2 regions of the Faecalibacterium sp. An77 genome follow, and region 2 is predicted to be linked to the other one. Evidence: a T-box and tRNA genes for the amino acid it is inferred to sense, from the RefSeq annotation. Region 2 holds a T-box; the other holds one or more tRNA genes.
The links. The T-box of region 2 lies ahead of metG (methionine--tRNA ligase). A T-box ahead of a tRNA ligase gene usually reads a tRNA of that ligase, here a tRNA-Met.
Positions count from the first base shown of each region.

Region 1: it has a tRNA-Met gene. The T-box ahead of metG (methionine--tRNA ligase) is inferred to sense a tRNA for this amino acid. The anticodon was not compared.

Region 1 covers NZ_NFHK01000001.1:302-4,567, forward strand. Annotated here, with positions in the region: partial or broken gene B5G28_RS00005 (DUF4349 domain-containing protein) at 1-659, shown strand, start outside; tRNA gene B5G28_RS00010 (tRNA-Met) at 809-885, shown strand; gene pcp (pyroglutamyl-peptidase I) at 1,204-1,848, opposite strand; gene B5G28_RS00020 (DUF979 domain-containing protein) at 1,922-3,037, opposite strand; gene B5G28_RS00025 (type II CAAX endopeptidase family protein) at 3,436-4,149, opposite strand.
Region 2 covers NZ_NFHK01000009.1:20,860-37,946, reverse strand. Annotated here, with positions in the region: gene B5G28_RS05015 (DUF1934 domain-containing protein) at 1-307, shown strand, start outside; gene argS (arginine--tRNA ligase) at 380-2,194, shown strand; gene B5G28_RS14400 (hypothetical protein) at 2,852-3,070, shown strand; gene B5G28_RS05005 (hypothetical protein) at 3,610-4,104, shown strand; T-box leader at 4,244-4,505, shown strand; gene metG (methionine--tRNA ligase) at 4,615-6,609, shown strand; gene B5G28_RS04995 (DMT family transporter) at 6,627-7,577, shown strand; gene B5G28_RS04990 (TatD family hydrolase) at 7,574-8,407, shown strand; gene B5G28_RS04985 (methylenetetrahydrofolate dehydrogenase) at 8,479-8,712, shown strand; gene B5G28_RS04980 (ATP-binding cassette domain-containing protein) at 8,794-9,609, opposite strand; gene B5G28_RS04975 (ABC transporter permease) at 9,615-10,565, opposite strand; gene B5G28_RS04970 (ABC transporter substrate-binding protein) at 10,612-11,694, opposite strand; gene B5G28_RS04965 (MerR family transcriptional regulator) at 12,101-12,871, opposite strand; gene B5G28_RS04960 (MATE family efflux transporter) at 12,963-14,285, shown strand; gene B5G28_RS04955 (YfhO family protein) at 14,364-16,760, opposite strand; gene yfbR (5'-deoxynucleotidase) at 16,955-17,087, shown strand, end outside.

The DNA.
Region 1 (4,266 bases), on a different contig from region 2:
AGAAGATCATCTACACCGCTTATCTCAGCCTGGAGACCAAGGACTACGACACCGCCCGTGCCGACCTGGAACAGGCCCTGGCCGAGGCCGGCGGCTGGATGGAGAACAGCAGCGAGTCCAACAACAGCGACAACACCCGCAGCCTGTCCATGACCCTGCGCGTGCCGGAGGAAAACTATGAGAGTTTCCTGGAGGCCGCCGGCCAGACCGGCAGCGTGGTGACCCGCAGCGAACAGGCCGACGACGTCACCGCCCAGTATACCGACGTGGCGGGCCGCATCGCCAACCTGGAAGGCCAGCGGGACCGCCTGCGGGAACTGCAGGCCAGCGCCGAGAGCCTGTCCGACCTGCTGGACATCGAGGCCCAGCTGTCGGAGGTGCAGTATCAGCTGGAGAGCTGGCAGAGCCAGCTGGACTGGTACGACGACCAGATCGCCAGCTGCACCGTCACCGTCAGCCTGCGGGAAGTGGAGACCTACACCCCCACCGGTTCCAACTTCTTTGAGCGGATGGGCGCCGCCTTCGCCGAGGGCTGGCAGAACTTCGTCCGCGGCCTGGCCGCCATCGCGGTGACTCTGGCCGGCCTGTGGCCGGTGGTGGTCCTGGTGGCCGCAGCGGCTGTCGCCGTCGTGGTTCTGTTCAGGCGCCGCCGCCGCTGACCCCGCATCCCGGGCTTTTGAACCCCGCCCAAGAAAAATTTTCAAAAAACTATTGACATCCACCCCGTCCTGTGCTATTATAATGGAGCACTGAGCGATACGACATCGCGAGGCGCACAAAGGAGTCAGCCGAAAGGCCGGCCAGATAGCGCGGGGTGGAGCAGTCCGGTAGCTCGTCGGGCTCATAACCCGAAGGTCGTTGGTTCAAATCCAGCCCCCGCAACCACCAAACACCCGTTAGCGTACAAAACGCTGACGGGTGTTTTTCTTTGCGTATGAGAAAAAGTTCAACTAACATTCAACAGGGCGGCCAGAGCGGCATAACCGGCGGCTGACAGGCGACGGGGAACGGCCTGTGAAAACAGGACCGGCCCTGCCTGCCAAACGCAGCCGGAGAGCGGAAAAGACGCTTCCTCATCGTTTTGAGGGACACACCCACGCCGGAAAAATCCACATAGAGATTTAACACCCCGCATCTGCCCCCATAAAAACGCAGCGCGTTTCCCATGGCCTGGAAAATGCGCTGCGCCTTTTGGTTTTCACCTCAGTGGGTGCGGCCCTCTGCGGTGTTCAGATCGGTCTGGTGGGTCTCGATGGCCTCAATGGCGGCCTCGATGCCCCGGGCGATGTCCTGCATGGACAGGCAGGGGGCCGGAGAAGGCCGGTTGACCACCTGGCTGGGGACAAAGGGGACGTGCATAAAACCGCCCCGCACACCCGGATAGTGCTTGGCCAGGGTGTACAGCACGCCGTACATCAGGTGGTTGCAGACGAAGGTGCCTGCGGTGTTGGACACGCTGGCGGGAATCCCTGCGTTCCGGATGTTCTGCACCATGGCCTTGATGGGCAGGGTGGTGAAGTAGGCGGGGGCGCCGTCCTCAAAGATGGGCAGGTCAATGGGCTGGTTGCCCTCGTTGTCCTGGATGCGGGCGTCGTCAATGTTGATGGCGACCCGCTCAGGGGTCAGATCATAGCGGCCGCCGGCCTGTCCGATGCAGAGGACGGCATCCGGCTTTTCCTTTTCGATGGCGGCAGCCACCGTGTCGATGGATTTCCGGAATACGGTGGGAACCTCCAGCTTCACCACTTCCACGCCGCCCACCTGGTCGTGAACCAGCTTCACCGCTTCCAGAGCGGGGTTGATGGAGTCGCCGCCAAAGGGATCGAATGCTGTCAGCAGCAGTTTCATAGCAGTATTTCTCCTTAAAATCAGTCTTGAAAAAATACTGTGCGGTCCCGGATGGGGGCCGCACAGATCGAGCTTAGAAAGCCAGCAGGTACATCAGCACGATGTGGATTGCCAGCATGGTCAGAGCCACAGGAGCCTGGGCCTTGATGATGGAATACTTGTCCTTGGTCTCCAGCAGAGCCGCGGGCATGATGTTGAAGTTGGCGGCCATGGGGGTGAGCAGGGTGCCGCAATAGCCTGCCGTCAGGCCCATGGCGCCCACAACCACTGGGTTGGCCCCCTGCATGATCAGGAAGGGGATGCCGACGCCCACGGTAATCACCGAGAAGGCTGCGAAGCCGTTGCCCATGATGATGGTGAACAGGGCCATGGCGACGCAGTAGACGGCCACAGCGATCAGGCGGCTGCCGTCGGGGATCACCTTTTCCACGCCGGAGGCGATGACATCGCCCACGCCCGCAGCGGTGAACAGGGAGCCCAGAGCAGCCAGAACCTGCGGCAGGATGCCCACAGGGCCCACGTTGTCCATCAGGCGGGTGCCGTCGGATACAGCGTAGGAGGGCTTGCACTTAAAGAGCGTGAAGGCGATGAACAGAGCAACCAGGGCAGAGACGCCGATGGCGTTGTTGGCGCCCAGGCTGGTCCAGAAGGTGGCGACCAGCACCGCAGTGAGGGCCAGCGCCAGAGCGGGGATAAAGACCTTGTAGCCCATCCGGTCCGCATGGGCGCGGGTGGTTTCGGGGCTGGGAACGTCACTCTTGCTGGGACGAACTTTCCCCAGCGCGGTGAGGATGGCCATCCGGGCGGCGGCGGCCGGGTTCATGGAAAGGAAATCGTATTCAAACATGGAGCGGCCGTCGTTGGTTGACAGCGGCAGGGAGAGAAAGCGCGCGCCATGGTGCAGGGCATAGTCCACCGCATTGGTGGTGATAAAAGAGTAGTTGGTCGCCCCAATCACCACGTCGGCGTAGGACATGATCCGCCGCATTTCCTCCACACAGTCTCCCCGCTGTACCTCGTCGGAGGAGAGCACCGACACCTTGGTCACAATTCCGCGCTGTTCGGCCGCGGTGACAAAGGCTTCGGCCTCCCGCAGGTGGGATTCATCGGTGATAAAATAAAAGACTTCTTCGGGTTTTCCCCGCAGCCAGTCCGATACGATCACGGCTGCGCCATGTTCCAGTTCCATCCAACATCTACCATTCGGCCGTTCTGCTGCGACCTGCCTCTCCTGTGTCGTTCCGTCTTATTCTGCGCAAGACGCACTATTTTCATTATATCGGGGCCGCGCCGGCCCTGTCAAGGGGCGGGCGGCGTTCCGGTGCGGCGCTGCTCCCAGCCGCCGTATGGCTGCCGTCGGCGCTGGCCCTGCCGGGGAGGGAATGGAGCAAGCCGGCGTCCCCGCAGCCGGAACGGGAAAGAGAAAAACAGCGCCTGGCTTCCGTAAAAAGTCAGGCGCCGTTTTCATGGTTCTAAGTCAATCTTCGGTGGGGCGTGAACCGGGTAAGATGGTTCCCGCAGGTGAAAAGCAGATCTGGCCCCGGCTGTGATCCGGCCGGGGACGGGACGCAAGCCCGCGTCCGGATGTCAGGCCGGCAAAGCGTCGTGTTTTTGAAGGAACATTTTTGTGGACAGACAGGTGATCCCGATGCCCAGCAAAACCATCAGCAGGGCTGCCATGATCCCGAGGGTTCGGTTTGTGGTCAGCAGGGCGTAGAGCGGCATCGACAAGAAGGAGCCAAGATTGATGGTGCCATGAATCACCATGGTGACCGCAAGGTTGTCGGTCCGCCAATAGATCCAGGCCAGCAAAATCCCGACGACAAACACCGATGGCCAGGAAAGCATCCGGTGTCCCAGCAAAAAGAAAACAGATGAGCATACGATGGCTGTTTTGTAGGAGAAGGATCTGGAAAAGGACCCAAACAGGATTCCCCGGACCAGGAGTTCTTCCAGGACGGGTATCAGCACCACAGTGGTTACTATGGACACCGTCAAAAAGAAAGGATCGGGAAGTGTTTGTTCAGAGGTTATCTTGCCGCTCAAAAAGCCAAAAAGAATCCCTGTTTTGGAAATCAGAGCCAGGCCAAGGCCAATTCCGAGACAAAAGAGGAGCTGAGAACCCTTCAAATCCCGGCTGCTCAGATGCAGCATCTGTTTTCTGTGCAGCAGGAAGGCATACACCATCAATAAAATGCCCCCGGTAATGGTCATGTAATACGGTACTGAGATATAAGTATACACCACGAATTGCACTAGAAAATAACTGATAAAAGCCAAAATTCCCTGGTACGGTTTCATATGGATTCATCCTCCTTTCATGCAACCAAAATGGCCAATGGGACCATACCATCAACAGAAATACAGCCGGCCCGTAAAATGGAACGCGGGCCGCTGCCGGCAGCATGAAAATCACAC
Region 2 (17,087 bases):
GGAGACCGAGACCACCGGCTATGAGGGCTGTGTCACCACCCTCAAGCTGGCGGCCGATTCCAGCCGGGTGGCCATGCTGCGCTTCGGGCCCCAGAGCAGCCAGCTCATCATCGAAAAGGGCCGGCGCAACCTCTGCCACTACGAGACCGGCTACGGCTCGGTCACCCTGGGGGTGACGGCCGACAGCATCGAGTGCGGCCTGAACGCCAAGGGCGGCGTGGCCCGATTCAGCTATCTGCTGGACGGGGACGTCTCCACCCTCATCAGCAAAAACTCCCTGGAAGTCACCGTCACCCATGTCAACTGAGGAGCCCGGCGCGGTTTCTGCCGCTCCCCGCCGCCTGTTTTGATTGGACCAAGAGAAAGGAATCATTACCCTATGAGCAATGCAACTTACCCCGCTTTTGAGAATTACAACCCCCGTCAGGCCGCTCTGGCCCAGGCCCGCGACCTGCTGACTCAGGCTGCGCAGGCCGCTATGGAGGCCGGCGACCTGCCTGCCGCCGAGCTGCCCGCCTTCATCGTGGAGGTTCCCGCCGACACCAAGAACGGCGATATTGCCTCCAACATCGCCATGGCCGGCGCCCGCACCTGGCACAAGGCCCCCAAGATGATCGCCGAGGCCATTCTGAGCCACCTGCCCTCTCTGTCGGAAAGCTGCTTCACCAAGGCCGAGACCGCCGGCCCCGGCTTCATCAACCTGTTCCTGGCTCCCGCCTTCTGGGCTGGCGTGGCCCTGGCTGCCTGCTCCAACCCCCGCTATGGCCGGACCGATTACGGCCAGGGCAAGCGCTACAACGTGGAATTCGTTTCCGCCAACCCCACCGGCCCCATGCACATGGGCAACGCCCGCGGCGGCGCTCTGGGTGACTGCCTGTCCGCTGTTCTGGAGTGGGCCGGCTACGACGTCACCCGTGAGTTCTATATCAACGACGCCGGCAACCAGATCCAGAAGTTCGGCAAGAGCCTGGCCATCCGCTACCTGCAGCACTACTACGAGGAGAACGAGTATCCCCTGCCCAAGGAGTGCTACCAGGGCGGCGACATCACCCTGCTGGCTCTGGAGTTCGCAGCCAAGGAGGGCGACAAGTACGCCGTTCCCTGCCGCGGCCTGAAGGACGAGGCTCTCTATGAGAGCGAGGCTTTTGCCGCCCTGAAGGACGCTCTGGTGGGTTACGCCCTGCCCAAGAACATCGCCGCCCTCAAGACCGACCTGGGCAAGTACCGCATTCAGTACGACGTCTGGTTCCCTGAGAGCACCCTGCACAACTCGGGCGCCGTCATGAACGTGGTGAACCAGCTGCTGGAGAAGGGCGCCTGCTACAAGGCCGAGGACGGCGCCATCATGTACCGCAGCGCCCAGTACGCTGCCAAATACGGCGCTGCCAACAAGAAAAAGACCGACGACGGCGCCGAGGAGGACAAGGACGAAGTCCTGGTCCGCGCCAACGGCATCCCCACCTACTTTGCCGCCGACATCGCCTACCACTACAACAAGCTGGCCGACCGCAACTTTGACAAGGCCATCGACGTCTGGGGCGCCGACCACCACGGCCATGTGGCCCGCATGAAGGGCGCCATGGACGCCATCGGCCTGGACGGCAGCCGTCTGGACGTGGTGCTGATGCAGATGGTCAACCTGATGCAGAATGGCCAGCCCGTCCGCATGTCCAAGCGCACCGGCAACGCCATCACCCTGACCGACCTGCTGGAGGAGGTGCCCATCGACAGCGCCCGCTTCCTCTTTAATATGCACGAGGCCGGCAGCAGCATCGACTTCGATCTGGACCAGGCCGTCAAGACCGACAACGACAACCCGGTCTACTACGTCCAGTACGCTCACGCCCGCATCTGCTCTATCCTGCGCAAGCTGGAGAGCGAGGGCGTGGAGTTCCTGGGCGCAGAGAACACCGACGCCACCCTGCTGACCGATCCCGCCGAGCTGGATCTGATCCGGATGCTGGCCGCCTTCCCCCAGGAAATCGTCATGGCCGCTGAAAAGTACGATCCCAGCCGGATCAACCGCTTTGTCATCGACCTGGCCAGCGCCTTCCACCGGTTCTACGGTAGCTGCCGCATCCAGGGCGCTGATCCCGCCCTGCAGCAGGCCCGCATCGCCCTGTGCATCGGCGTGCGCAACGTGATCCGCAACGTGCTGACCATGTTCAAGATCAACGTCCCCGACAAGATGTAAGCCCTTTCCCCGCACTTCGTGTGCGGGGATTTTTGTTTTCGGTCTGTTCACACTTTATACAACGTTTTATCCACAAGTAAAATCAAAACTATACAAAATCACAAGATATTCCTTGTGGATTCTGCGAATGGACAGCGGCCACCCTTTCGGATATAATATAGCCAGAAACCAAGAAAGTACAGCAGAGGATCAAAGGTGATCCAATCCCGCTGACTTAAAAGGAGAAAGGAGCGAAGACCGATGGTTGATACGACACCCGCACAGTTCGGACAGACTGTCGGGAATTGCTGAAAAAGCGAAAAGCCGCTTACCAGTACGGGATGTTTCCCCCGCATTTAGTAAAAATCTAAGAGATTTAAAGCGAAGTCTTTAGCATATATTAAGCGATTTACGAACAGTCTGTCGAGAAAGTCCCCTGGCGATTCAAATAGATCCGCAGGAAGTGATTCATATGATGAAAGCCTTTTTACGGATACCTGTATTTGAATAGCACGGAAGGAGCTACTCCAATGATTTAAGTAGTCGTGGCCTCAAGGCAGGCGTAAACCCTCAGATTGGCAAGGATGCACAGCAAATCAAGGCTGGACCTGCATTCGATCGATCAAAAGTGCCGGAAGCATAGTCGGAAGGCAGACCTCTTCCCTGTAAGGTGTCAATTTGGAGGAGACGGAATCTGAAAAAGGTGGTTCCAGTAAGAGCCGCTGTTCAGAGTCTGAATCCATCTGGAAATTGCAGACAGGAAAAAGATCCATTGGCTTGATTGGCGGCGATGTGCCCCAACAAAGCATCCCCGGATCGAAGCAAAATGCACTGGATGCCGTAACGATTGCGAAACACCCTTCCCTGAAAGATCTGAAAAACAACAGAAGCCCTTGAGGTAATCTTTCAAAGCTGAATAATTCCCCTATCCGAACAACGGTCATTCAAATAAATCAGCACCCCCGAGAGGATGATCCCCCATGAAAGTCCCTGTATGGATGCAGATATTTGAGTAACACGGAGGGAGTACTCCAATGATTTAGGTAACTTGTCCCCTGGAGTGATTCAATCGAAAGAATGTGTTTCTATGAAGATGCTTCGTAAGACGCAATCCAACGATTCGGATGAGGCTTGAAACCAATGTACTAGTTAAATCGGCGATCCCCTACCCTATCATTTCCTAAGCATAAGGAAAGGCCAACAATCTTATGAAAGGCAAGGTCAACTCCGAAAAATAGGTAAATGTGAGGCAAAGAGGCTATGACTCCGAAGAAGTAAGTATCCTGGCGGATGAGAGGCTTGCAACCGCTCTCATCCGCCAGGTTTTTTTGTTTTGTCCGGGCTTCCCCGCCTCTGCCTTTGGCAGAGAGGCCGCATCCGAAGCTGACGCCGGCCCCCGACCGGTCCCACAAGAGAGAAAAGGACTGAGAACAACCATGGACGAGACCATGCACTTTGACGCAGGCTTGCTGCTCGAATACCAGGAACTGCTCCAAACCACCCGGCTGATCGCCTGCTACCGGGAATTCATCCGCCTGTTCCGCTGGGTTCGCGTGGAGCTCGAAAAGAGGATGCCGGAATACAAGTTTCAGGGCAGCATCACCGAAAACGGCATGGACTTCTCCTATTTCCAGTTCACCAGTCCAGAGCTCAAGGAAAAAGGACTGAAAGCGGCGGTGGTGTTTGTCCACCGGGATTTTCAGTTTCAGGTGTGGGTTTCCGGGTTCAACCGGCGGTATCAGGCCCACTATTGCGATGTGTGGAAGGATCAGCCCCTCCCCTTCGAGCTGACTGGCAGCCCCGCCCAAACCGACTACATCCTGCGCGCCCCGCTGAAGGAGCCGGCCAACCTCTCGGACGGAGCCGCCCTGCTGGACCAAATCCAAGCTCTCGCCGAAAACCTGCTGCAATTCGTTGAAGCCAACCTTTAACCGGCGCCGCCGGTATAAAAGCGGTTTCCGGCGGTCCGGGGCAGGGGCTCTCCCCGCCCTGCCGGAAAGGCAGATGACCCCGCCGGGGAAATCCCCTGTTGACAAACGGCCCCGCTTCTCCTATAATAGCCATGATACACAATCGGCTGTGAAGAGAAGAGTACGCGTCCAGTGATCCTTTCAGAGAGCCCGCGGCGGTGGAACCGGGCAGGCATCGGGGCGCCGAAGATGGTCTCGGAGCCGCACAGGCAAACGGATTCCCTGAGCCTGTGCCGGGTGCGCCCGTTACAGCGTCCGGCTGTACCTGCCCTTTGGGCCGGGATGCAGCATCGAGGCCGCGCCCCGCGAGGAGCCGGCGAACCAAGGTGGTACCACGGAAGTATTCCGCTCCCGTCCTTGCTGGGCAAAGGCCCCCGCGAGGACGGGAGTTTTTACTTCCTCTAATGTACACGCAATGGGCCTGCACGCCGCCGGCGGGCAGGTTCCAACGGGAAAGGGAGAATCAAAACCATGTCTGAACAGAAAAAGTTCTACATCACCACCCCCATCTACTACCCCAGCGACAAGCTGCACATCGGCCACAGCTACACCACCGTGGCCTGTGACGCACTGGCCCGCTTCAAGCGGATGCAGGGGTACGATGTGATGTTCCTGACCGGCACCGATGAGCACGGCCAGAAGATCGAGGACAAGGCCGCTTCGGCCGGCATGCAGCCCAAGGAGTACGTGGACCAGATCGTGGCCACCGTCAAGGATCTGTGGAAGCTGCTGGACGTCAGTTACGACCGCTTCATCCGCACCACCGACGACTACCACATGGAGTCCTGCCAGAAGATTTTCACCAAGCTGTATGAGCAGGGCGACATCTACAAGGGCGAGTATGTGGGCCACTACTGCAAGCCCTGCGAGAGCTTCTGGACCGACAGCCAGCTGGTGGACGGCAAGTGCCCCGACTGCGGCCGCGAGGTCTACGACGCCCACGAGGAAGCCTACTTCTTCCGCACCGGCAAGTATGCCGACCGTCTGCTCAAGCTGTACGAGGAGAACCCCCAGTTCATCCAGCCCGAGAGCCGCAAGAACGAGATGATCGCCTTCATCAAGCAGGGCCTGCAGGACACCTGCGTCTCCCGTACTTCGGTCAAGTGGGGCATCCCCGTTCCCTTTGACCCCAAGCACACCATGTACGTCTGGGTGGACGCTCTGAGCAACTATATTTCGGCTCTGGGCTACGGCAACGACACCTACCACGACTACGACAAGTTCTGGCCCGCAGACCTCCACATGGTGGGCAAGGAAATCCTGCGTTTCCACACCATCCTGTGGCCGGCCATGCTGATGGCTCTGGATCTGCCCCTGCCCAAGCGCGTCTTTGGCCACGGCTGGCTGCTAATGAACGGCGGCAAGATGTCCAAGTCGGTGGGCAACGTGGTGGACCCCGTCATCCTCTGCGACCGTTACGGCGTGGACGCCATCCGCTACTTCCTGCTGCGTGAGATCCCCTTCGGCAACGACGGCATGTTCACCAACGAGGCCCTGATCAACCGTATCAACAGCGATCTGGCCAACGACCTGGGCAACCTGCTCAGCCGCACCGTGGCCATGTGTGAGAAGTACTTCGGCGGCACGGTGGCCAAGTCGGTCTCCTCCGATCCTCTGGACGCCGAGCTGGAGCAGATGATCAACGCTCTGCCCGCCAAGGTGGCCGAGGACATGGACAACCTGACCATTCCCCAGGCTCTGACCGAGATCTTCGCCGTGGTCCAGCGCGCCAACAAGTATATCGACGAGACCGCCCCCTGGGCCCTGGCCAAGGACCCCGCCAACGAGGGCCGTCTGAGCTGCGTCCTGTATCACCTGTGCGAGGCCCTGCGGGTCTGCGCCATCCTGCTGAATGCTTATCTGCCCTCCACTGCGCCCAAAATGATGGAGCAGCTGGGTCTGTCGGCTGATAATCTCCAGCTGGATCAGGCCGCCTACGGTCTCCAGGAGAGCTACACCGTCCACAAGGGCGATCCCCTGTTCCCCCGCATCGACGTGGCCAAGGAAATCGCTCACCTGAAGGCAGAGGACGAGAAGCGCAAGGCTAAGGCCGAAGCCGCCCAGAAGGCCAAGGAAGCCAAGGAGGCAGCCGCCGCCAAGGCCGACCAGCCTGCCGCCGCCATTGAGCACGAGGCTGAGATCGACTTCGACGACTTCTGCAAGGTGGAGATGCGTGTGGCTGAGATCCGGGCCTGCGAGACCATCAAGGAGAGCAAGAAGCTGCTGCACCTGACCGTCTTTGACGGCGAGCGGGAGCGCTGCATCCTCTCGGGCATCGCCAAGTGGTACAGCCCCGAGGACCTGATCGGCAAGAAGGTGGGCATTGTGGCCAACCTGGCCCCCCGTCCCATGATGAAGGGCAAGTATGTCAGCGAGGGCATGATCGTGGCAGCCGATACCGCCGACGGCGGCTGCACCATCGCCTTCTACCCCGATGAAGCTCCCGCCGGCAGCCGCATCCACTAACAGGAGGGCCCATCTTGCTGACTGACAAAACCTCACGCACTGCCAAGCTGGACGCATTGTTCGCCACACCGGTCTTTGCTGTGATCTTTGCCTTCCTCTGCAACTGCTTCTGGGGCTCGGCCTTCCCCTTCATCAAGATGGGGTACCGGCTCTTCGCCATTGACTCCGCCGACACCGCCTCCATCCTCTGCTTTGCAGGGGTGCGGTTCATGCTGGGCAGCCTGCTGGTTCTGCTGGCCGGCGCCCTGTTGGAAGGGCATCTGCCCTCCCTGCCCAAGGGCAAGGTCCTGGCTGAGTGCTGCGCTCTGGGCCTGTGGCAAACCACCACCCAGTACGCTTTCTACTATGCAGCCGTGGCCCTGCTGACCGGCGCCTTCGGCGGCATCCTCAACAGCACCCAGAGCTTTCTGGGCGTGATTCTGGCCCATTTTCTCTACCAGTCTGACCGGATGACCCCCGCCAAAGCGGCGGGCTGTGCCGTGGGCTTTGCCGGAGTGCTGGTGGCCACCATCGGCAACCACGGCAGCGGCAGCGGCTGGGGCATCTTCTGCATGATGGCCGCCACCGTGATTTTCACCGTCTCAGGCCCCTGGAACAAGTCGGTCACCAAGAAGGCCGACAGCTTTATGGTCTGCTTCCTCAACCTGGGCGTGGGCGGTCTGGCCCTGCTGATGCTGGGCCTGGCCATGGGCGGCTCCCTCCATCCCCAGAGCCCCATGGGCGTCCCGGTGCTGCTGTATCTGGCCTTCGTGTCGGGGGCCGGGTACGTGCTGTGGGCCCTGCTGATGAAGAACAACCCCGTCAGCCGGATCAGCGTCTTTGGTCTGGTGAACCCGGTGGTGAACGTCCTGCTGTCCGCCCTGCTGAACGGCGAGCCCCTGTTTGAGTGGCAGTACCTGGCCGCTCTGGTGCTGGTCTGCGTGGGCATCTGGCTGGTCAACCGCAAGGGAAAGGAGGCCAGGGCATGAGCGTTTATCCCTCTGCCGGGCCCATCTTTGACACCCACGCACACTATTCTTCCGGCGCCTTCAACGCCGACCGTTACGACCTGATGGACAGCCTGCCCGCCAAAGGCGTGGTGGGGATCTGCGAACAGGCCACCCACTCGGGGGACGCCCCCCGGTGCCTGGAACTGGCCCACCGCTACCCCTGGGTTTACGCTGCCATCGGCATCCACCCCGAAAGCCTTCTGCCCGCCGACCGCTGCGGCGACCAGCCCCCCGCCCCCACCATTTCGGTCTACGGCGGGGACTGGGCCGCGGAAATGCGGGCCCTGGCCCCCTACTACGACGACCCCAAGGTGGTAGCCGTGGGCGAATGCGGCCTGGACTACCACTGGCCGGTGCCCAAAGACGCCCAGCTGGCCCTCTTTGAGGCGGAAATCCGTCTGGCTCTGGAGCTGGACAAGCCCATCGTGGTCCACGACCGGGAGGCTCACGCCGACGTCTACGCCCTGCTGAAAAAGTATCAGCCCAAGGGAATTCTCCACTGCTATTCCGGCAGCGCCGAGGACGCCCTCTGGCTGGTGAAGCAGGGCATCCGGGTCGGTCTGGGCGGGGCGGCTACCTTCCGTGGGGCCAAGCGGGCCGCCAAGGTCATCGACGCCCTGCCGCTGGACGCCCTCCTGCTGGAAACCGACTGCCCCTACATGGCTCCCGAGCCGGTCCGGGGCACCCGGTGCGACAGCTCCCTCATCGCCTACGTGGGCGACTATATCGCCCAGCGCAAGGGGGTTGCCCCCGAGGAGGTCTTTGCCCGGACCGCCGCCAACGCCCGCCAGGTCTTTGGCCTGGACTGAAACCCACTGACCCGCGGCCGGCCCGCCGGCTGCTGATGTATTTCATTGTCAGAAACAAAGGAGATTGTCTTATGAAAGCTCGTATTCCGCAGCATCGCGAATTCATCATCAACTTCCCCGACAGCGTCGATCAGGCCAAGGCCAGCGAAGGCTGGGCCAAGCTGACCCAGATCGTCGAGGACTACAAGAAGGCCCACAACGGCGCTTCGGTCTACGCTCCCACCTTCATCGAGGACTGTGAGCCCGAGGTCAAGAAGCTCCAGGAGGAGTACGGCTTCGAGTACACCATCGAGTACGTGAAGTAAGCTGTCCAAACAAAAATTCCCCGGCGAATGATCCGCCCGCTTTTCTGCGGGGGCACTCGCCGGGGAATTTTGTTTCTGTATTTACTGCTTTTCCACCTTGCTCAGCAGGATGCGGTCGTTGTCCAGCTCCTCGCCGGCGCTCTGGCGGAAGCGTTCCAGCAGGTCATCCACCGTCATCTTGCTGCGCTCCTCGCCCTGAACGTCAAAGACGATCCGTCCGCCGTTCATCATCAGGGTGCGGTTGCCCAGCTCCAGAGCCTGGTGCATATTGTGGGTCACCATCAGGCAGGTGATCTGCTTTTCGGCCACAATGCTGCGGGTCATTTCCAGGACCTTGTCGGCGGTGGCCGGGTCCAGGGCCGCCGTGTGTTCGTCCAGCAGCAGCAGCTTGGGGGTCACCAGGGTGGCCATCAGCAGGGTCAGGGCCTGGCGCTGGCCGCCCGACAAAAGGCCCACCGGCTGTTTCATCCGGTCTTCCAGGCCCATTCCCAGCAGGGACAGCCGCTCCCGGAAGAACTCCTTATCCTTGCGGGAGATGCGGGAGAAATAGGCCCGCTGGGCGGTGCCCGCCCGCAGATAGGCCAGGGCCAGGTTTTCCTCGATGGTCATGTTGGGGGCGGTGCCCTTGAGGGGGTCCTGGAACAGGTGGCCGATCACCTTGCTGCGCCGGAACTCAGGGGTGAAGGTGATGTCCTCCCCGCCCAGGAGGATGCAGCCCTCGTCGGCGATGAACCCGCCGGTGATGGCGTTGAACAGGGTGGATTTGCCGGCGCCGTTGGAGCCCACGATGGTGGCGAAATCACCCTTTTCCAGGGCCAGATCCACGCCGGCCAGGGCGACTTTTTCGTTGACGGTGCCCGGGTTAAAGGTTTTCCGGACACCCTTCATTTCCAGCATCCGCATCAGACTGCCTCCTTTTTGCCGTGGGTCTGGGCGTGACGGACCCGGGCCTCCTGTTTGCGCTTTTCAAAGGCGATCTTCTGGCGGATGGCGGGCATCGAGATGGCCACCGCCACGATCAGGGCGGACACCAGTTTCATGGCTGCGGCGGGGACGTTGAACCGCAGGGCCACCGCCACGATAAAGCGGTACAGGCAGCTGCCAAAGACCACGCCCAGCACCCGGCAGACCATGGTCCGCTTGCCCAGCAGGGTCTCGCCGATGATCAGCGAAGCCAGGGCGATGGTCACCATGCCGGTACCCACATTGATGTCACAGCTCTTCTGGTACTGGGCCAGCAGAGCGCCCGACAGGGCGGTCAGGCTGCCCGAAATGCACAGGCCCACCATGATGGTGTAGGACGGGTCGATGCTGGAAGCCCGGACCATGGCGGAATTGTCGCCGGTGGCCCGGATGGACAGGCCCAGCCGGGTGCCCAGGAACCAGATCATCAGGGCACAGGCGACGGCAATGACGATCGCCGCCAGCAGCAGCTGATACCAGCCGCCCGCAAAGGTCAGCGCCCCTTTGGCGAGGGAAAAGACCGTGTCCACCTTCACCAGGCTCATGTTGGACGAGAAGCCCATCACCGCCAGGTTGATGGTGTACAGGCCGGTGTTGACGATGATGCCGGCCATGATGCTCTCCACCCCCAGCTTGGTTTGGAGAAAGGCTGTGATGAAGCCGGACAGCACCCCGGCCGCCATGGCGGCAAAGAGGGCCAGGAAGGGGTGTCCGGTGACGGCCACCTGGCAGCAGACGGCGCAGCCCAGTGTGAAGCAGCCGTCGGTGGACAGGTCCGCGATGTTCAGGATGGAATAGCTCAGAAACAGCGCCAGGGCCACCAGAGCGTAAATACAGCCCAGTTCCAGCGCTGACTGCAGGACGTTGACGGAAAAAATACTAGCCAGCATGTTTGTTCAAAACTCCCTCACTCAGATTCCCGGCACAGAGGCCGGATCAGGCAAACTCCTCAGCGGTGGTGATCTCCTCCACGCTGGTGCAGTAGGGCTCAAAGGCGGCCTTGACGGCCTCCACATCCAGACCCAGGGCCTCGCAGGTCTCGGTGTTGAGGGTGGCGGTGCCGTTGTCAAAGGTGCGGTAGGGCATCTCCGCGATGCTCTTGCCGTCGCACAGCAGCTCCACCACCATGTCGGCGGTGGCCTCGCCCAGCTGGACGTAATCCACGCCGTAGCCCATGAACGCGCCGTTCAGCGCGAAGCTGTCTGCACCGGTGTAGTGCTGGATGCCCGCCTCGATCATGGTCTCATAGATGGCCAGCTCGGCGGTCATGATGGTATTGTCGGTGGGGGTGAACACCACCTTCACCCCGCTGGCGGCCAGAGCTTCCACAGCCATCTGGACCTCGGCGGTGTTGGTGCCGTTCTTTTCGATGCAGGAGATGCCGTTGGCGTCGCAGAACGCCTTGGCGTCGGCGATGGCCTGGGTGGAGGAATCCTGGCCCAGGTCATACAGCAGGCCGATCTGGGTGATATCGGGATTGACCGCCAGGATCAAGTTCATGATGGCGTTGGTGTCCAGGGCGTCGGAGGTGCCGGTGATGTTGTCCAGCCCGTCAAAGCCGGCGCCCACCGGGTCGGTGACGGCCGAGTAGATGACGGGGATATCGGTGTCCTCCACGGCGGCCAGCATAGTGGTGGCCGAGGGAGTGGCCACTGCCACGATCACGTCCACGTCGTCTGCCACCAGGTCGGCGCCGATCTGGTTCAGGTTGGACTGGTCCGCCTGGGCGTTGGAGTAGTAGTCCGCATAGTTGAAGGTCACGCCGCGCTCCGCGCCCACTGCATCCAGCCGGGCCTCCAGAGAGGCCACAATCTGATTCAGGGAGGCGTCATCCACATAGTTGACAATGCCCACCTTGTACACGTCGCCCGAAGCGGCGGCCGAAGAAGTCCCTGCGGCTGCAGAGGACCCGCTGGAGGATGCGCCGCAGCCGGTCAGGGCCAGGGCGGACAGGGCAGCGGTGGAATAGACGGCGGCCTGGAGGAAGCTGCGGCGGGAAATCATCTTGCTGTGTTTCATGGTATAAGCTCCTTTCGTGGGTGAAGGCTGGGAGCGGTATACAAAAGGCCCGCTCCGCCTTGTCTGCGGAACGGGCCTCTTAAAACAAAACGACCCGTCCCTGTGTTCGACCACAAGGACAGGATCGGTTAAAACGATTCTGCGGTGCCACCTTGCTTGCTCTGCTTCCATGTAGAGCCTCTCACGGGGAGCCAACACTCCCCTGCCCTGTAACGGGAGACACCCGTCCTAAGCTACTGGGGTTCATCACCCGTTCGCCTGGCCCTCGGCGACCCATAACTTCTGTCGTGCACCACCCGTTCCCATCATTCCGGGCTCTCTGAAGGAGCACCAACCAGAGTCTCTTTCGCCTCATCGGTTTGATTGCATTATACACTTTAACGGCGTAAAGTCAAGATACAAATTTTTACCTGTGATTAATTTCAGTTGAGTTCTCTTCACATATACGCATCCGAATGGACCGGGGCGCCTCCTGGGCGGCGGCCAAATCGTCGAATTCCACCAGGGCGCGGTCCTCCAGCTGCCAGCCATGGGCCGCCGCTTCCTCCCGCAGCAGCTTCCGGCGGCTGTCCAGCCACTCCCAGCACACCGGCCCGCTGGTGGTCTCATACAGGCACAGATAGTCGCCCGCCTCCACCCGGATGGGGCCGTCTTTCTGTTTCTGATAGAGAAAGCGCCTCTCCCCCTCGGCACACATCCCGGTGCCGGGGCCGTCGGTCAGGTAATTGACGATGATATTGCTTCCCCGCTCCATCTCCTCGTGAGTCATCAGGACGGCCATCCGCTCCTCCGGCCGGTAAAGGCGCTGGGGGCCCTTGTCGCACCACGCGAGAAAATCCCGGTTGGTGGTCTGGAGGGATTCCAGCAGCGCCCGGCGGGATTCCAGCTGGGCGATTCGCCGGTCCAGCTCCTCCCGCTGGGCGGTGAAAATCTGGTCCAGCCGCTCCAAATCTCCCTCCCCCAGATACTCCCGGATCACCTGCAGCGGCACCCCCAGGTCCCGCAGGGTAATGATGAGGGCCAGACGGTCCAGCTGGAAGGGCGTATAAAACCGATAGCCTTTTTCGTTCACATAGGCCGGGCGGAACAGCCCGATTTCATCGTAGTAGTGCAGAGTCTTTTTGTTGACCCCGGCCAGGGCGGCAAAAGCCGCCGCCTGCAGATAGCTCTCTTTCATATTTCCCCCTTGACTGTCCAGCTGCTGGATAGTTTATGATAGGCTCAGGATATCAGAAATCCCCACATTTTGCAACCGGAGGGAATCCATTATGTCTGCTGCATCCAACCGCGATCTTCTGGCCGGGCCGGTACGTCCTGCCCTGCTTCGCTTTGCCGGGCCGGTGATCCTGACCATGGTGGCCACCCAGCTCTACACGGTGGCCGACACCATGATCATCGGCCTGTGTCTGGACGCCAACGCCCTGGCCGCCGTCTCCAACGCCTCCACCGCCCTGATGGTCTTTATGTTTATTTCCGGCGGAATGGAACTGGGCGGCGGCCTGCTGCTGGCCGCCCGGCGGCCCACCTCCTCCCCCGACCAGCTGTCGGCCATCATCTACAATCTGCTGTTCATTGACGGGGTCATCGGCCTGATCCTGACTGCCGCCGGCCTGGGCAGCGCCGAATGGCTGCTGCGGCTGATCCACACCCCCGCCGAGATCCTGCCTCAGGCGGCGGCCTACATCCGCTTTTATATGGCGGGCATGCCCTTCCTGATGCTCTACGACCTGTCCAAACAGCTCATCATGGGCTGCGGCAACTCCAAAACCCCGCTGTTTGCGGTGCTGGGCACCTCGGTGCTGAACGTCCTGCTGGATCTGGCGCTGGTGGGGCCCTTCGGGGTGGTGGGCGCCGCCGGGGCCACCGCCTTTTCCCAGGTGGTGGGCTGCGTGTTCATCCTGTGGTATCTCCGCCGCACCCTGCTGACGGGCCCCTTCCGCTTTTCCATGCTGGAGCGCCAGTACTGCTGGGATGTCTTCCGCCTGTCCGCCCCCAACGCCATCCAGCAGGCCAGCGGGCCGGTCAGCAGCATGGTCAAGCAGAGCCTGCTGGGCGGCATCGGCGTGGCCGCCATCGCCGGCTTCTCCTGCGCCAGCAAGATGTCCACCCTGCTGCTGATGCCGGTCTTTGGTTTCACCCAGGCCCTGGTCTTTTTCATCGCCCAGAACACCGCCGCTCACCAGGACGACCGGGTTCAGGACGGCGTGCGTCAGGCCCGGGGCATGATGCTGGTCTATGCCCTGGCGGTCTCGGTCAGCTGCATCCTGCTGGCCCGGCCGCTGCTGCGGCTCTTCACCAACGATCTGGACGCCATCGGCTACGGTGCCCTGCTCCTCAGCCGCCAGTCCATCGTCTACACCTTCACCGCCATGAAACACCTGCAGGAGGCCAGTCTCCGGGGCCGCCAGCAGATGGGTCTGTATCTGGCCTCCAACATCGGCGGCACTGCCTCCGACCTGGTGGCCTGCGTCCTGCTGGTACCGGCGCTGGGGTACAGTGGCTTCTACATGGCATCCTTCTTCAGCGCACCCTTCAGCTTCCTGCTGGCCACCGTCCTCCTTCGGGTTGGCTCCAGGCGCGCCGCCGGGTGACCCGCTGCCTCCCTATAAAAAAGGGCGGCCTCCTGCATTTTGCCGCAGGGGGCCGCCCGTTTGTTTTGTGAAAGGAAATCAGTGCTTGCGGCTCTTTCTCCGCTCCCAGAAGAACCAGCCGGTATAAATCAGCCAGACGGGAATGGCAATCAGAGTCACCGTCCGGCTCAGGGACAGCCCGGCCGGCGAATAGACAAAGTCAATATTGCTCCACCCGGCGGGGCAGAGAACCGCCATCATCCCGTTGTCCACCCGGAGGATTTCAGCCTCCTGGCCGTTGACGTAGGCGGTAAAGCCGTCGTCGTAAGGCACCGAGAAGAACACCAGATTCTCCCGGTCCAGCTGGATTTCGGCGCTGAAACCGGAATTGGTCATCACGAAATCGCTGCAGGCCGTCTCCCGCCGTTCGGCCACGTCCTGGACGTACCGCTCATAGGAGAAGTCGGTCAGGATGTGATCGGTGGCCGGGGTCAGGTACTGGCCGTATTTTTCGATGTCCTCCTCCGACAGGGCGATGGCCCGCAGCAGCAGGCCGCAGGCGTCCTGGGTGGTCATCTCGTCCAGGATATCCTGGTTGACGTAGTAGTCGTAGGTGAATCCCATGGGCAGATAGTTGTCGTTTTCATAGACCGCCATGCCCGAGACGGTGTCCCAGTAGGTCCAGCCCTGACCCACGGCCTCCTCAAAGTTGGCCCGCTGGTCCTCCGGCATCACCGTAAACCGGACGCTCAGCAGCCCCCGCAGGGCGTAGTAATAGACGTCGGGGTTGCTGCGGACGTCCCGGGTGAAGCCCAGGGAGGAGTAAAAGCTGAGGATGCTGGGGGCCACCGTACTGTCAAAGAACTGCAGGCAGCTCTTGTCCATCCAGAGGCCCAGATTGTCGTGGGCGTTGTAGGTGTCCACCCGCCAGTCCCCCTCAGGGAAAGCCTCCTGCAGGTCCAGAGAGGCCTGATACTGGTCCACCAGGTCGCTGTCGTAGGTCCACTGGCCAAACTTGCCGATGCCGATATGGACGCACCCGAACACGCAGCTGAAGGCCAGCACGGCGGCCAGCATCCGCTGGCGGAACCGGCCCTCGTGGGCCCGGTCCTGCACCACCCAGCGGTAAATCACCAGGCCTACCAGGCCAAAGCCCAGGACTGCCAGGTACTGGTCGGGGTTCTCCAGCACGCCGATGCTCCAGCCGTCCTCCCCGTTGTTCACCGGCACCAAGGCGAAGGCCAGGGTGGCCATCATCAGCCAGGCAATGACCCCGATGGGGCGTTCCAGGTCGGTGTCGGGGTCCTCCCATGCGTTGATGGTCATGGCCGCCAGAATCAGCACCGGCATATAGTACCACCGGGCGTAATAGCTGGCGTTGAAGGCATAAAAAGCGCTGTTCAGCACCGGCACCAGGGCGAAAACGGCGCAGACCGCCACAATCCGTTTCCGGCTGTCTCCCTGCCGCGCCCGCCAGTAGGCCAGCACACCCGCCAGGCTGCACAGGGGCAGGTAGGCGGTCATGCTGGTCCACTTGATGGTTCCCTCCGACCAGATGGAGACGATATAGGGCGAGTCGGGGGGCAGCAGCCAGCTGAACAGGATGGCGAAATACTGCTGCACCTTGGAATAGGTCAAAAAGCCCCAGCCCGAGGACACGTCGGTGGTGCGGGGGTTCTGCATCAGAGACAGGAAGGCCGGCCACACCAGCAGGCAGCCCATGGCCACACCCAGCAGGCTCTCAAAGGCCAGGGTGGCGAACAGCCGGGGGGGCAGCTTGATTTCCCCGGTGGTCACCTTGCAGACAAAGTAGATGATGAGGAACACCACCTGCCCCACAAAGAAAAAGTAGTTGTTCAGCAGGTTGATGGCCACAAAGAAGGCGAACAGCCCGTGTCTGCGGTTGTAGATGCACTCATCCAGAGCCCAGAGCATCCAGGGGAACAGGGCCAGCACATCAATGAAGTGGTTGAAAAAGATATTGTAGATGCCGAACCCGGAGAAGGTGTACAGGCAGGCGCCCAGCGCCGCATAGTCCAGGTTTTTCACGTAGCGGCGAAGGTAGAGATAGGCGCCGCCGCCCGCCACCGCAAACTTGAGCACCAGCAGCGGGCACATCAGGTAGGGCAGCCAGCTCTGGGGGAACAGGGTGGACAGCCAGAAGAAGGGCGAACCGTACAGGTAGAACGAATAGGCATTCATCACGCCGCTGCCCAGGTCGGTGGCCCAGGAGAAGGTGTTGGTGGGCAGCTGCTGGCCGTTGACGGAGGTCAGGCCGTCGGGGTAGCCGTTGCCCTTGACAAAGCCGTTCATATAGCGGTAAAAGCCAATCTGCTGGCCGTTGAAGTCGCCTGCATAATGGAAAAAGCCGCCGTCCACGATCTGGAACGGAAGGAAAATCAGTGCGGCCGTCAGAGCGCACAGCCCCACCGTCAGCCAGAAGCGGTCCCGCTGTCGCCCCAGAACCGGGCGCCGGGACAGATTTGCAAAGTCCATAGCTTTCCTCTTTTCTCTGCCGGAAGGTTCCCGCCCCGGAGGAGCGGTTATCAAACGATAGTATAGCATGTTTGCCCGGGCAAGAAAAGGGCGAAGTTTGGCCCTTGTCTTGACAAGAGGGCCCGGCAAAGGTATTTTGGTATCAAAAAACCGGCGGCACTGCGCCGCGCCGCCGGCCGGGAGGTTTTCTGTCTATGATCTACCCCTTCAATGCGCTGCTGGCCCGCATGAAGTACATCACCCGCTGGAGCCTGATGCACTCGGTGCGGGCCGAGTCCCTCAGCGAGCACACCTGCGACACCGCCCTCATCGCCCACACCCTCTGTC